2 regions of the Mesorhizobium sp. WSM4312 genome follow, and region 2 is predicted to be linked to the other one. Evidence: riboswitches for the same ligand, from Rfam matches in the RefSeq annotation. Region 2 holds a riboswitch; the other holds the start of a gene.

Region 1 (7,101 bases), on a different contig from region 2:
TCGGGCGATGGCCCCAACAATATCGGGCCGCCGGTCACCGCGACGCGCGATGCGGCAACCGCAAAAGGCATCGTCATCAACGGCCTGCCGATCCTGATCAATCCATCGCCCACCTTCAAGCATCTCGACCAGTACTATGCGCAGTGCGTGACCGGCGGACCCGGCTCTTTCGTGCTGCCCATCCACTCGGCTGCCGAATTTTCCACCGCCATCCGGCGCAAGCTGATCCTCGAAGTGAGCGGTATTCAGGACAAGGCCAGGATCATCCCCGTCGACGCGGATGCGCCGATCGACTGCCTGCAAGGCGAACGCGACAGGCGGTTCCTTTCGGATCCGTATTTTCCGGAACTCGACCGGTGAAAATGCGCAAGAGCGCCTGTCGCCGGCCGTCGAAGGCGCCGATTCCATTACCTCGGGCGTAATCGCTTTGTGTCAGGTGTTCCGGCAGATTGCCCTGGCGAGGCCGGTTGGTCGGTCTCGATGCAAAGGGAGTTACGTCATGACCGCTTACGCCATCGCCCATATGCGCCAAGTCACGATGGGTCCGCAGATCGTCGAGTATCTGCACAGGATCGATGCCACGCTGGAGCCTTTCGGCGGCCGTTTCCTGGTCCATGGCGGCGATGTGGAGGTGATCGAGAACGACTGGCCGGGCAACCTCATCGTCATCGAATTTCCTGACCGCCAGCATGTGCGCGAGTGGTATGCTTCGCCCGCCTATCAGGCGATCCTTTCACTGCGCACCGATAATTCGGACTCCGACGTAATCATCGTTGACGGCATCGAGCGTCCGCACAAGGCTACCGATGTGCTTGGCTGATGGAACTGCCCATGCGGACGATTCGTGGCGATCTGTTGCAACTTGCGCTCGACGGAGAGTTCGACGCGATCCTGCATGGCTGCAATTGCCAATGCCAGATGGGCAAGGGCATTGCCCTTTCCATCAAGCAGCGGTTTCCAGAGGCCTACGCCGCGGATATCGCGACCGTGAAAGGCGACCGCTCCAAGCTGGGTACTATCTCGGTTGCCGAGATCCGGCGCGAAGATCGAAATTTCCACGTCATCAATGGCTACACCCAGTTCCATTGGCAGGGCCAGGGCGTGAAGGCTGACTATGGCGCCATCCGCAGTGTCATGAACGCGGTCAAGGCTGGATTCGCCGGCCGGAGGATCGGCTATCCCAGGATTGGCGCGGGTCTGGCGGGAGGCGATTGGGCAACGATTGCTTCAATCATCGATGAGGAGCTTGCGGACGAGAACCACCAGCTGGTCGAATACGCGCCGTAACGTCAGCTCCGTTTCAGCAGAAACACCGCCTGCTGGCCAAAGAAGTTCCAGAACCACCAGGGCATGGACAGGCCGATCTTCTGGCCGGCGGCGTCGAGCGCGGTCGCCTTTTCCACCGTCGCGCCAAGCTCGTCGCACAGGTTGACGAAGTCGCGGATGGTGCAGAAGTGGATATTGGGGGTGTCGTACCAGGAATAGGGCAGGTCCTGCGTCACCGGCATGCGGCCCTTGACGAACAGCGACAGACGTACCCGCCAATGGCCGAAATTGGGGAAGGAGACGATCGCCCGGTTGCCGATGCGGAGCAATTCGTCGAGCACCAGCTTCGGGTTGCGCGTCGCCTGCAAGGTCTGCGACAGGACGACGAAGTCAAAGCCCTTGTCGGGATAGAATTCGAGATCCTTGTCGGCATCGCCCTGGATGACGGAGAGGCCGCGCGCCACGCATTCGTTGACGCCGCGCTGCGACAGTTCCAGTCCGCGGCCGTCGACCTGCTTGGTGTCCTGCAGCAATTCAAGCAGCGAGCCGTCGCCCGAACCAACATCGAGCACGCGGGACTGCGGTGGGATGAGATTGGCGACGACCTCGAGGTCGACGCGCTGGCTGCCGTTGACGCTCATGATGTCGTCTCCTTTGCGGCGCATGATCCCGATCCTGAAAGGCTGCAACTTTCCGGGGTCATGCGCTTAGCCCTCTCGCCCGCGCCGCGGAGCCGATGAAGCCGTTGATGGCGGCGAACAGTTCCGGCTCGTCGAGCAGGAAGGCATCGTGGCCACGGTCGGTCTCGATCTCGACGAAGGACACGGACGCGCCGGCGGCGTTGAGCGCGTGCACGATGGAGCGGCTTTCTTCCGTCGGAAACAGCCAGTCCGATGTGAACGACACCAGGCAGAAGCGGGTCTTGGTTCCGGCAAAGGCGTCCGCCAGCCTGCCGCCATGGTCGGCGGCGAGGTCGAAATAGTCCATCGACCGCGTCATGTAGAGATAGGAATTGGCGTCGAAGCGGTCGACGAAAGTCATGCCCTGGTGGCGCAGATAGCTTTCGATCTGAAAATCGGCGTCGAAGCCGAACGTCAGCGCTTCGCGGTCCTGCAAGTTGCGGCCGAATTTTCGATGCAGGGCGGCTTCGGAGAGATAGGTGATGTGGGCGGCCATGCGCGCCACCGCCAGGCCTTTTTCCGGGCGCTTGCCGTGTTCGAAATATTTGCCGCCATGCCAGTCCGGATCGGCCATGACGGCCTGCCGGCCGACCTCGTGGAAGGCAATGTTCTGTGAGGAATGGCGCGCGCCGGTGGCGATCGGCAGCGCCGAAAAGACGCGCTCGGGATAGCTCGACGCCCATTCCAGCACCTGCATGCCGCCCATCGAGCCGCCGAGCACGCAGAACAGTTTCTCGATGCCGAAATGGTCGATCAGCATCTGCTGCGCACGCACCATGTCGCGGATCGTGATGACGGGCAGGTCAAGCCCATAGGGCTTGCCGGTGGCGGGGTTGGTCGAAGCCGGCCCGGTGGAGCCCAGGCAGCCGCCGATGACGTTGGAGCAGATGACGAAGAAGCGGCTGGTGTCAATGATCCTGCCGGGGCCGATCAGCACTTCCCACCATCCCGGCTTGCCGGTCACCGGATTGGTGCTGGCGACATGCTGGTCGCCGGTCAGTGCATGGCAGACGAGGATGGCATTGGAGCGGGCATCGTTCAGCGTGCCGTAGGTCTGGTAGGCGATCTGGAACGGCGACAGAAGCGTGCCGGCGTCGAGCTTGAGCGGCTTGTCCGCCCCGAAGCGCAACACCGGGCTCGACGGCTGGTCGGCCTCGTTGTTGGTCTTTCCTGCGCGCAGAGCGGCCATTCTTGTCTCACTCGCTGCATCATATCGGGCGAAAAATCGCCGCCGATGCGTCCGTCCGGCCGGTCGCGGACAATAAAAAACCGGCATTGCCATTCGCAAAGCCGGTTACGTCACGCAAACGGCCCTTTAGCGAATTGTTTAACGTGGCTGCAAGCCGACCGGCCAAATCACCACGGAACTGTTGCTGTCCTTCTAGAACTCGCCCGCCCTGCCGTCAATGCCGACATCTGGGCCGACATCTCGGCCGGCATCTGGGCCGGCTGCTGGCACCACTGCCACCTCTCGACATTATCGGCCACGGCTTGTATTTCCGCTGCGGCCTCCGGATCGAGGCATTTTCGATGGATTTTGCAAAAATGAACCAGAGACCGGATCAGGCACGTCCAACCCCGCGCGCGGGCATCATGGACATTGACGCCTATGTGCCGGGCAAGAGCGCCGCACCCGCCGGTGTCGCCAAGGTCTACAAGCTGTCGTCCAACGAGAACCCGCTTGGCCCGTCGCCGAAGGCGATCGAGGCCGCGCGTGAAGTCGCCGCCAGGCTCGACATCTATCCCGACGGCACCGCCAGACGGCTGCGCGAGGCGATCGCGGAAGTGCATGGCCTCAACGCGCAGAACATCATCTGCTCCAACGGCTCCGACGAGATCCTCGGCCTGCTGGCGCAGACCTATCTCGCACCCGGCGACGAGGCCATATTCACCGAACACGCCTTCATGGTCTACAAGATCTACATCCAGTCGGCAGGGGCTGCGCCGATCGCGGTCAAGGAGACCGATGAGCGGGCCGACATCGATGCGATACTGGCGGCCGTCACGCCGCGCACGAAGATCGTGTTCCTTGCCAATCCCAACAATCCGACCGGCACCTATGTGCCGTTCCAGGAGGTGCGCCGCCTGCATGCCGGCCTGCCCAAACATGTGCTGCTGGTGCTCGACGCGGCCTATGCCGAATATGTCCGCCGCAACGACTATGAGGCCGGCATCGAACTGGTTGGCAGCGCCGAGAATGTGGTCATGACCCGCACCTTCTCCAAGATCGGCCTCGGTGGCGCGCGGATCGGCTGGATGTATGCGCCCATGCACATCGTCGACGCCATCAATCGCGTCCGCGGTCCCTTCAACGTCAATGCGACGGCGATCGAGGCCGGCATCGCGGCAATCCGCGACCGCGCTCACGTCGAGCGCAGCGTGGCGCATAACGAGACCTGGCTGACCTGGCTGAGCCAGGAGATGAGCGGACTCGGGCTGCGGGTGACGCCCAGCGTCGGCAATTTCCTGCTCATTCACTTTCCCGACGACCAGAAGCATTCGGCGGCCGCGGCGGACGATTATCTGACCGCGCGCGGCTATATCCTAAGGCGCGTTTCCGGCTACGGCTTCCCCAACGCGCTGCGCATGACCGTCGGCACGGAAGAGGCCAGTCGCGGCGTCGTCGCCGCGCTCACGACATTCCTGAAAAGCTAGAACGCCCGAAAAGCAGGAACACCATGACATCACCGATGTTTGAAAAGATCGCGCTGGTCGGCATCGGCCTGATCGGCTCGTCGCTGGCCCGCGTCATCCGACGCGAGGGCCTTGCCGGCCACGTTGCCATCTCGACCCGCAGCGCCGCGACGCTGAAGCGGGCGGAGGAACTTGGACTGGGCGATTCCTACACGACGGATGCGAAGGAAGCGGTCCGCGATGCCGACCTGGTCATCGTCTCGGTGCCGGTCGGCTCGTCCGGCGCGGTGGCTGGGGAGATCGCGCCGGCGCTGAAGAAGGGCGCCACCCTCACCGATGTCGGCTCGACCAAGGCCTCGGTCATCGCGCAGATGCAGCCGCATGTGCCTGATGGCGTTCATTTCATTCCCGGCCATCCGCTGGCGGGCACGGAAAAATCCGGACCGGATGCCGGTTTCGCCGATCTGTTCGACAATCGCTGGTGCATCTTCACGCCGCTGCCGGGCACCGATCCGGACGCGCTCGAGAGGCTGTCGGAATTCTGGCGCCGCTGCGGCGCCAACATCGACACGATGGATCCCCAGCATCACGACATGACACTGGCCATCGTCTCGCATCTGCCGCACATCATCGCCTACAACATCGTCGGCACCGCCGACGATCTGGAATCGGTGACCAAGACGGAAGTCATCAAATATTCGGCCTCCGGCTTTCGCGACTTCACCCGTCTGGCCGCCTCCGACCCGACCATGTGGCGGGACGTCTGCCTGCACAACAAGGATGCGATCCTGGAAATGCTGGCGCGGTTCTCGGAAGATCTGGCATTCCTGCAGCGGGCGATCCGCTGGGGCGATGGCGACAAATTGTTCGATCTGTTCACCCGCACCCGCGCCGTGCGCCGCTCGATCATCGAGGCCGGCCAGGATATCGACGTGCCCGATTTCGGCCGCCAGGCGGTGGAGCATCCGTCGAAGAACTAGGCTGTTTCGGGCCAGGTCGCCATGACCATGGCCAGCGTCTCGGCCCGGTCCGGCGCGCCGAGCCTGCCGCCAAAGCGCAGGCATTTGAGCGCGGCGGCGGCACTTGCAAAGCGCAAGGCCTGCTCGACCGGCATGGCCTCCGCCAGTCCGACGGCAAAGGCGCCGTGAAAGACGTCGCCGGCGGCGAGCGTGTCGACCGCCTTGATCCTTGGCGCCGCGACATGGCGGGATGATCCCGACGCGCGATCGAACCACCAGGTGCCTGCCGCGCCGCCGGTGACGGCGACGAACGCATCGGTGCGGGAAGCCATTTCGGTGCAAGCGCTCGCCAGATCCAGCGCCTGGCCGCATATGATGCGCACCGAGGGCTCCGAGGCGACGATGTGCGAAGCCAGCGGCAACAACTGCTCCAGCACCGCCAGCGGCGCCGTATCGGCATCGAGGATTGCCGGCCGACCGGCCGCGCGCGCCGCCTCGAGGGCAAGTGTCGCTGCACCGGGCCACCGCACGTCCACCAGCACGGCATCGAATGCCGTGATGTCCGCGAAAGGCAATGCCCCGGGGTCGGCCTGGGCCAGGCTGTCATAGAAAGGCACGATGATGCGCTCGCCATGCGCGTCGACCAGGATCGAGGCCAATGCCGAGCGGGCGCCGCTGACGCGGCGGACATAGCTGCAGTCGACACCCTCGGCCTCGATCCCGGCGATCAGCTGATCGCCGACCGGATCGTCGCCGGTGCTCGCCCACAGCGACACCTCGGCGCCGAGGCGATGCGCGGCGCAGGCAGCGCTGGTGGCCATGCCCGAGGCGATCTGCACGCCATCGGCGGCGATGAACTTTCCCTGATGCGTGGGCAGCGTCTCGACACGCAGGATGGTGTCCAGCGTCAGCGCGCCGACACTGAGGAGCCTCGGGGGTCCCGGCATGGCGCGCTATTGCACCGGCTTGATCTTGCCGAGCGGGATGAAGCCGAGCGAGGCCTTGCCCTTGACCACTTTCAGCGGCATCGACGGTTCGCTGCCGAGCATGGCAAGCGCGGCAAAACCCTGTTCGATCGCATTCGTCTGCTCGGGTATGGCACCGGCCAGAATGGCCGCCACGGCCTTCGGATCCTTGATCCTGATCATCAGATCTGCGTCGACCAGGCCTTCGGCGTCGACCGACAGCGGCCCGGAAACAGTGACTCGCGCCGTGCCTGACGACAAATCGAGGTTGCGGATCTCGACCCTTTGGCCGCGAAGGCTCTTCACCTGCGTTCCGATCAGCGCGACGCCATTCTTCAGCGTGGCGTCGCCGCTGGCATCGAGCGCGGGCAGCACGCGGCCGCCGATCGCATCCGGGTCGATTTCCAGATCGGTGAAGCTGCCGACATAATCGACGTCCTGACCGTTCGGCTGCAGCTGGCCGGCCGCCCTGCCGGCGCTGAACAGTTCCACCGGATCGGTGTCGTCGGCTGGATCGGTCTGGCCCGACAGGCCTTCCGCCTGCAGCGCAATGCGCTGCGGCAGCGGCCATGACAGTTTGACCTTGGCCTGCAGATT
Region 2 (7,101 bases):
CGATCCGGATTTGCTGATCCTCGACGAGCCGACGCGCGGCATCGACGTCGGCGCCAAGTACGAAATCTACACGATCATCGCGCGTCTTGCCTCGGAGGGTAAGGCGATCGTGGTCATCTCGTCGGAAATGCCGGAATTGCTCGGCATCACCGATCGCATCTACGTCATGAACGAAGGCCGCATCGTCGGCGAAATGCCCGCGGCGGACGCAAGCCAGGAAAAAATAATGCGCGCCATCGTTCGGGGAGAAGGAAAAGCAGCATGAGCACCGACAGCGCCCCCGCCCCGCAGGGCAACATCGCCGAGGACCAGCGTCCACGCATTGCCGTCTCGGCGCTGACGACGAACCTGCGCGAATACGGTCTCATCATCGCGCTGATCGTCATCATGCTGTTCTTCCAGTTCACCACGTCGGGAACGCTGTTCAAGCCGGTCAACCTCAGCAATCTGGTGCAGCAGAACTCGTTCATCATCGTGATGGCGCTGGGCATGCTGCTGGTCATCGTTTCCGGCTATATCGACCTCAGCGTCGGCTCGGTCGCCGGTTTCATCGGCGCTCTGGCGGCAAACATGATGGTCATCTGGCAGCTCGGGCCGCTCAGCAATCCGCTGGTGGTTTCGATCGTCTGCCTGATCGTGGGCGGCCTGATCGGTGCGGCGCAAGGCTATTGGATCGCCTATCACCGAATACCGAGCTTCATCGTGACATTGGCCGGCATGCTGATCTTCCGCGGCATCTGCCAGGCGCTGCTGGGCGGCGGCTCCTCGGTAGGCCCACTTCCAGACGGCTTCAAGGCGTTGAGCTCCGGCTTCATCCCGGACGTTATCGGCCCGCTGACGTTGATCCCGCCCACGGTGAACGCCGCCGGCAAGACCATCGTGGGCAGCGGCCTGACGCTGCACATGACGACGGTCGTGCTCGGCCTGATCGCCGTGCTGGCCTATGCCTATTTCGGCGTGAGGACACGACGCAAGCGCGAACGCCACGGCTATGAAGCCGAGCCCTTCCCCCTGTTCGTCGTCAAGACGCTGGTCGCCAGCGCGCTGGCGCTGTTCCTGGTCTATGAGTTCGCCAGCTACAGGGGCCTGCCGGTGGTGCTGCTGGTCATGGGCGTGCTGATCTCGCTGTTCGTCTTCGTCACCAAGCGCATGACCATCGGTCGCCGCATCTACGCCATGGGCGGCAACCCCAAGGCGGCGCAGCTGTCTGGCATCAACACCGAGCGGCTGACGCTGCTGGTGTTCATCAATATGGGCGTGCTGTCGGCGCTGGGCGGCCTGATCATCGCGGCTCGCCTTGGCCAGGCCGTGCCGGCGGCCGGTCTGGGCTCAGAGCTCGACGTCATCGCCGCCGTCTTCATCGGCGGCGCCTCGGCGATGGGCGGCGTCGGCCAGGTCATCGGCGCCGTGGTCGGCGGCTTCATCATGGGCGTGATGAACAACGGCATGTCGATCATGGGCGTCAATGTCGACTGGCAGCAGGTGGTCAAAGGTCTGGTCCTGCTCGGCGCCGTGATCTTCGACGTCTACAACAAGAACAAGGCCTGACAGGAACAATTCCAGGAAAGCGCATCGCGGTTTTCCCACGGGAATTGCGTAAAAACAAAATACCGGGAGCGGACCGAACCGCTCCGGCGAGGCAACGAGGAAGGCATACGGGTCACATCGCGGCGCTGCCGGCAACCGACCGGCACGAAGAAGTTCCCTCAAGGGACCAGGCCCCGCGAGCGCAATCCGAACGGAGAATTTCACCCGTGGCATGGGCGACGTCCCAGCCGCGCTTGGGGAGGTTTGCCACGGCGGCAGCCATGCCAAGGCACATGAGAGAGGATTGATCATGCTGATCTCGCAGATTCTCGATGACGCCGAGACCATCCGCGTCGTTGCCCGCAATGGCGGCAAGACCCGGATCATCAACGGCGCCCGCAGCGTCTATTCGCTGGCGATGGAGGCGGCCCGCACCGGCGTCGGCCTGGCCACCCTGATCGAGCGCAAGGGGCTCGGCGAGACGGTCGACCTCGATGCCGCCTACAAGAAGGGGAGGCTGTTGTCGCCGATCAATCACCCCGACCCGGCGCATCTGCACCTCACCGGCACCGGCCTGACCCATCTCGGCTCGGCGGCGACGCGCGATTCCATGCACAAGAAGCTCAGCACCGATGGCGAGGAGCAGCTCACTGATTCCATGAAGATGTTCCGCATGGGACTGGAGGGGGGCAAGCCCGCCAAGGGCCAGGTCGGCGTGCAGCCGGAATGGTTCTACAAGGGCAACGGCACGATGGCCGTGGCGCCGGGTGCCGCACTCCTGTCACCGGCCTTCGCCAAGGACGCCGGCGAGGAACCAGAAATCGCCGGCATTTATGTCATCGGCGATGACGGCGCCGCCTTCCGCGTCGGCTTCACGCTGTCGAACGAGTTTTCCGACCACGTGACCGAGCGCGTGAACTATCTCTTCCTCGCCCACTCCAAGCTGCGCAATGCCTCGTTCGGTCCGGAGATCCTGATCGGCGACCTGCCTTCCGACATCCGCGGCACCTCGCGCATCGTGCGCGACGGCAAGACGCTGTGGGAAAAGCCGTTCCTGTCGGGCGAAGCGAACATGTCGCACACCATCGCCAATCTGGAACACCATCACTTCAAATATTCGGCGTTCCGCCAGCCGGGCGACGTGCATGTGCATATGTTCGGCACCGCGACGCTGTCCTTCGCCGACGGCGTCAAGACCGAGGCCGGTGATGTGTTCGAGATCGAGGCCGGTGATTTCGGCCTGCCGCTGCGCAACCCGCTCGAGATCGAAAAACCAGTGAAGGTGGCGGTGAAGGCGCTTTGAGATAGCGCCAATATCCTGGGAGAGAAAATGAACGGGATGGGGCTTGGTTTCATCTTAGCGGGCTTGGCCCTATCCCTCGCCTGTTCTTCCTCCGTGGCTTACAGCGCCGGGCGGCGCCTGCCGCCGACGGGATCCATTTCGAGATCTGCATTTTCTTGTTCGCCTTGAGCGCCGCCATCCCGGCGACCGACAGCCACGCATGATGTGCCGGCAGGCAAGTATCTTGCCTGGCGGCAATCGGGGTTCAGCGCGCGGCGCGGAAGTGCTTGGAGAGCTTCAGGCCCTGTGCCTGGTAGTTGGAGCCGAGATCGGTGCCGTAGAGCGCCTGCGGCCGCTTCAGCATGTGCTCGTAGACCAGCCGGCCGACGATCTGGCCATGGTCGAGGATGAACGGCACTTCGTGGCTGCGCACTTCAAGCACCGCCCGGCTGCCGGTGCCACCGGCCGCCGAATGGCCGAAGCCCGGATCGAAGAAGCCGGCATAATGGACGCGAAATTCGCCGACCAGCGGGTCGAAGGGCGTCATCTCGGCAGCATAGAGCGGCGGCACATGCACCGCCTCCTGGCTGACGAGAATGTAGAATTCGTCCGGATCGAGCACCAGTTCGCCGGCGCCGCTCTTGTGGATGGGTTCCCAGAAATCGACGACGTCCTGCGCGGCGCGCTTGTCGACATCGACAAGGCCGGTGTGATGCTTGCCGCGATAGCCGACCAGCCCGTCACCGTCGCCCTTGAGATCGATCGACAGCGCGATGCCGCCGCCCGAAATATTCGGCGGCTCGGTGGCGACCAGCATCTGCGCGCGGTGCAATTCATGCAATTCGGCTTCCGAGAGCAGCGCGTTGCCGGTGCGGAAGCGGATCTGCGACAGGCGCGAGCCGGTGCGCACGACGATCGGGAAGGTGCGCGGGCTGACTTCCAGGTAAAGCGGACCGTTGTAGCCGGCGGCGATCTTGTCGAACTCGTGGCCACGGTCGGTCATGACGCGGGTGAAAATGTCGAGCCGCCCGGTCGAACTCTTCGGATTGGCCGAGGCGGACACGGTTGGGGGCAGCGCAAGGCTTTCCAGCAGCGGCACGATGTAAACACAGCCCGTTTCCAGCACGGCGCCGTCGGCGAGGCTGAACTCATGCAGCTTCAGCCGATCGAGTTTGTCGGCAACCCGATGATCCGGACCCGGCAGGAAGGACGCCCGCACCCGCCAGGCCTTGTCGCCGAGCCTGAGATCGAGGCTGGCCGGCTGGATCTGGTCGGCATCGAGCGCGCGCGGCGACTTCAGCGCGCCGGACTGGAACAGCGCCGAGATATCCTGATCGGGAAGAATGCCTGTCTGCCGCAAGGCTCCGCTCCTAGGCCAGACGATTTTCCTGCCGCAGGTTCTCGCCGCAAAACCGTGAAACACTTTTGCGGAACCTGCTTGGTACAAACCTCTTAATGAAGCCGGCAATTGACGCAAGCGTGGTACGGGTCTAAAGGGTCGTTATCCCGTGGTGATTTGGCCGGTCGGCTTGCAGCCACGTTAAACAAGTCGCTAAAGGACCGTTGGCCGCGAGGCCGTATGGACCGGTTGCGACTTTCGCGACCGGTTTTTTTGTGTCTGGAACAAAAGCAATGAGCAGCAAGAAGCGCAACTGGAAGCCTCAAACAGCCCTCGTGCATGGCGGAACCCTGCGTTCCGGCTTCGGCGAGACCTCCGAGGCGATGTACCTGACCCAGGGCTATGTCTATCAAACGGCGCAAGCCGCCGAAGCCCGCTTCAAGGGCGAGGAGCCGGGCTTCATCTATTCGCGCTACGCCAATCCGACCGTCGACATGTTTGAAAAGCGCATGTGTGCGCTCGAAGGCGCCGAGGATGCGCGCGCCACGGCATCGGGCATGGCGGCGGTGACGGCGGCGCTTCTTTGCAGCGTCAAGGCCGGTGACCACATCGTGGCGGCGCGCGCGCTGTTCGGCTCCTGCCGTTGGGTGGTCGAGACGCTGGCACCGCGCTACGGCATCGAGGCGACGCTGGTCGACGGCACCGATATCGCCAACTGGGAAAAGGCGGTCAGGCCCAACACCAAGCTGTTCTTCCTGGAAAGCCCGACCAACCCGACATTGGAAGTGGTCGACATCGCCGCTGTGGCTGCGCTCGCCAATTCGATCGGCGCGCGGCTTGTCGTCGACAATGTCTTTGCCACGCCTCTCCAGCAGAAGCCGTTGCAGCTCGGCGCGCATATCGTCGTCTATTCGGCCACCAAGCACATCGATGGCCAGGGCCGCTGTCTCGGCGGCGTGATCCTGTCGGACAAGAAGTGGATCGACGAGAATTTGCATGACTATTTCCGCCACACCGGCCCCAGCCTGTCGCCCTTCAACGCCTGGACACTGCTGAAGGGCCTGGAGACACTGCCGCTGCGTGTGCGCCAGCAGACGGAGAGCGCCGGCAAGATCGCGGATTTCCTCGCCGAGCAGCCGCAGATTGCCCGCGTCATCTATCCCGGCCGCGCCGACCATCCGCAGGCCGAGATCGTCAAGAAGCAGATGTCGGGCGGCTCGACGCTGATTTGCCTCGACGTCAAGGGCGGCAAGCAGGCGGCTTTCGCCCTGCAGAACGCGCTCGACATCGTGCTGATCTCGAACAATCTCGGCGACGCCAAGAGCCTGATCACCCATCCGGCGACGACCACGCACAAGAATTTAAGCGAAGAGGCGCGCGCCGAACTCGGCATCGGGCCAGGAACGCTCAGGCTGTCGGTCGGCCTTGAGGATACCGACGACCTTCTGGAAGACATCGCGCAGGCGCTGAAGGGCGCCAAATAGGGAGCCGTCGAGGCAGCGTCGTCCGCGCCGCGATCAGGCGCGCGACGACGCCTCTTCCAGTTCGGCGGCCTTGGTGCCGATGATCATCGCATTGCCGCGCCAGTCGACGGCGCCGCCGAGCCAGCCGCGCGCCCACATGGTTGGAAGCATCAAGTCCCGCGCAATCATCGCCGCGACCGTGCGCGGCGACAGGTGCCAGCCCTTGGACCAAGCCAAGGCGCATTCCGGTAGATAAAAGGCCGCCAGCACGGCGATGGCCGTCAGCGGCAGGCTGAAGCCGGCGCTTGCCGCCGCAACCAGCGCAAGCGCCAGCGGCACCACCGCGCCCGTCAGGATTTCCGGCGCGAAGAACCGCGGGAAGGTTACGCGGCGCAGGCGCGCCCAGCGGGCCTGGCGTGACCAGATCGTGCCAAGCGTGCGCCTGCCAAGCGGCTGCTCGAAGGGTGCCGCGACGAGATTGACGCATAGGCCAAGCCCATTGACCAGCTTGGTCGCAGCGGCGTCCTCGGCGATTTCGGCGGCCAGCGCGCGGATGCCGCCATTGGCATCCAGCATCGGCTTGTTCCACAGCATGCTCTTGCCCTGGGCAAAGCCAAGGCCGAGCGCCTCGCCGGCATATTGCCAGCGGGCCTGCAGCGTGTTGAGGAAGGCGCATTCGACCTCGGCCCAGAAGCCCTCCGGCCGCGAGCCGATCGGTGTCGAGCAGACAAGGCCGGTATCCGGCTGCCACGCCGCCATCAGATGCTGGATGTAGTCTCTCGGCATCAGCACGTTGGAGTCGGCGAGGACGACCCAGTTGTGCCGCGCGGCTTCCCAACCCTTGACGCAATTGTTGAGCTTGGGATTGGCGCTGACGCGGTCGTCACCGATCAACAGCCGGGCCGGCACTCTTGGAAAGCGGCCAATGGCGGCGCGGATCAACCTGACCACCGGATCGTCGCCATGGGCAACGCAGAAGATCAGCTCGTAGCGCGGCCAGTCGAGCGAGAAAGCGCGCTCCAGCGTCTCCTGCGTGAACGGCTCGACGCCGCGCGAGGGTATGACGATCGATACCGGCGGCGATTTGCCGGCCGGCGGTGCGATCGTGGTGCGCCGTCTCAGCTGTGAGGCGGCGAGCAGCATACTGGCGAGGTTTGAGGCAATGAGAGCGGACGACAGCAAGGCGGTTATGAGAGTGAGTTCCATCGAGATCCGTTCACTCCAGAAAAACCGGCCGGTGTGGCGGCCGTTTTCGACAGTTCGACAGAGCGCCCGAGTCGCCCGGCATTGGTCGGCGCACCCCATCATTGTCATGTGTCACTTAAATGACATTCTTTGCCGGCACCTGCGTTTCAAGACGAGGCGCGACAAGACGCGCTCGTTGACCTGCTCGCCGGGAGCGCCGAAAGGTATCGGATCGTTTTGGAGCCGCTTATGTACCGCGCCGTCACGCGCAACATCGAAGTGCAGGTCAGGCCGTTCTACCTCGA

Evidence for each region. A riboswitch is a leader RNA that binds a small molecule or an ion and turns the genes downstream of it on or off. The one in region 2 is predicted to bind S-adenosylmethionine.
Region 1: it holds a riboswitch for S-adenosylmethionine, as region 2 does, so the genes downstream of both, CK228_RS11205 (homoserine O-acetyltransferase) here and CK228_RS06865 (O-succinylhomoserine sulfhydrylase) in region 2, are expected to answer to the same signal.

Annotation. Positions count from the first base shown of each region.
Region 1 is NZ_NSFU01000006.1:103,104-110,204, reverse strand. It holds gene CK228_RS11225 (DUF1194 domain-containing protein) at 1-360, shown strand, start outside; gene CK228_RS11220 (DUF1330 domain-containing protein) at 500-820, shown strand; gene CK228_RS11215 (macro domain-containing protein) at 820-1,287, shown strand; gene metW (methionine biosynthesis protein MetW) at 1,290-1,907, opposite strand; gene CK228_RS11205 (homoserine O-acetyltransferase) at 1,966-3,135, opposite strand; SAM riboswitch at 3,242-3,319, opposite strand; gene hisC (histidinol-phosphate transaminase) at 3,492-4,601, shown strand; gene CK228_RS11195 (prephenate/arogenate dehydrogenase family protein) at 4,625-5,560, shown strand; gene CK228_RS11190 (sugar kinase) at 5,557-6,486, opposite strand; gene CK228_RS11185 (DUF2125 domain-containing protein) at 6,493-7,101, opposite strand, start outside.
Region 2 is NZ_NSFU01000003.1:338,130-345,230, reverse strand. It holds gene mmsA (multiple monosaccharide ABC transporter ATP-binding protein) at 1-265, shown strand, start outside; gene mmsB (multiple monosaccharide ABC transporter permease) at 262-1,548, shown strand; gene araD1 (AraD1 family protein) at 1,838-2,830, shown strand; gene CK228_RS06870 (2'-deoxycytidine 5'-triphosphate deaminase) at 3,075-4,169, opposite strand; SAM riboswitch at 4,308-4,385, shown strand; gene CK228_RS06865 (O-succinylhomoserine sulfhydrylase) at 4,442-5,632, shown strand; gene CK228_RS06860 (ceramide glucosyltransferase) at 5,666-6,817, opposite strand; gene apaG (Co2+/Mg2+ efflux protein ApaG) at 7,046-7,101, shown strand, end outside.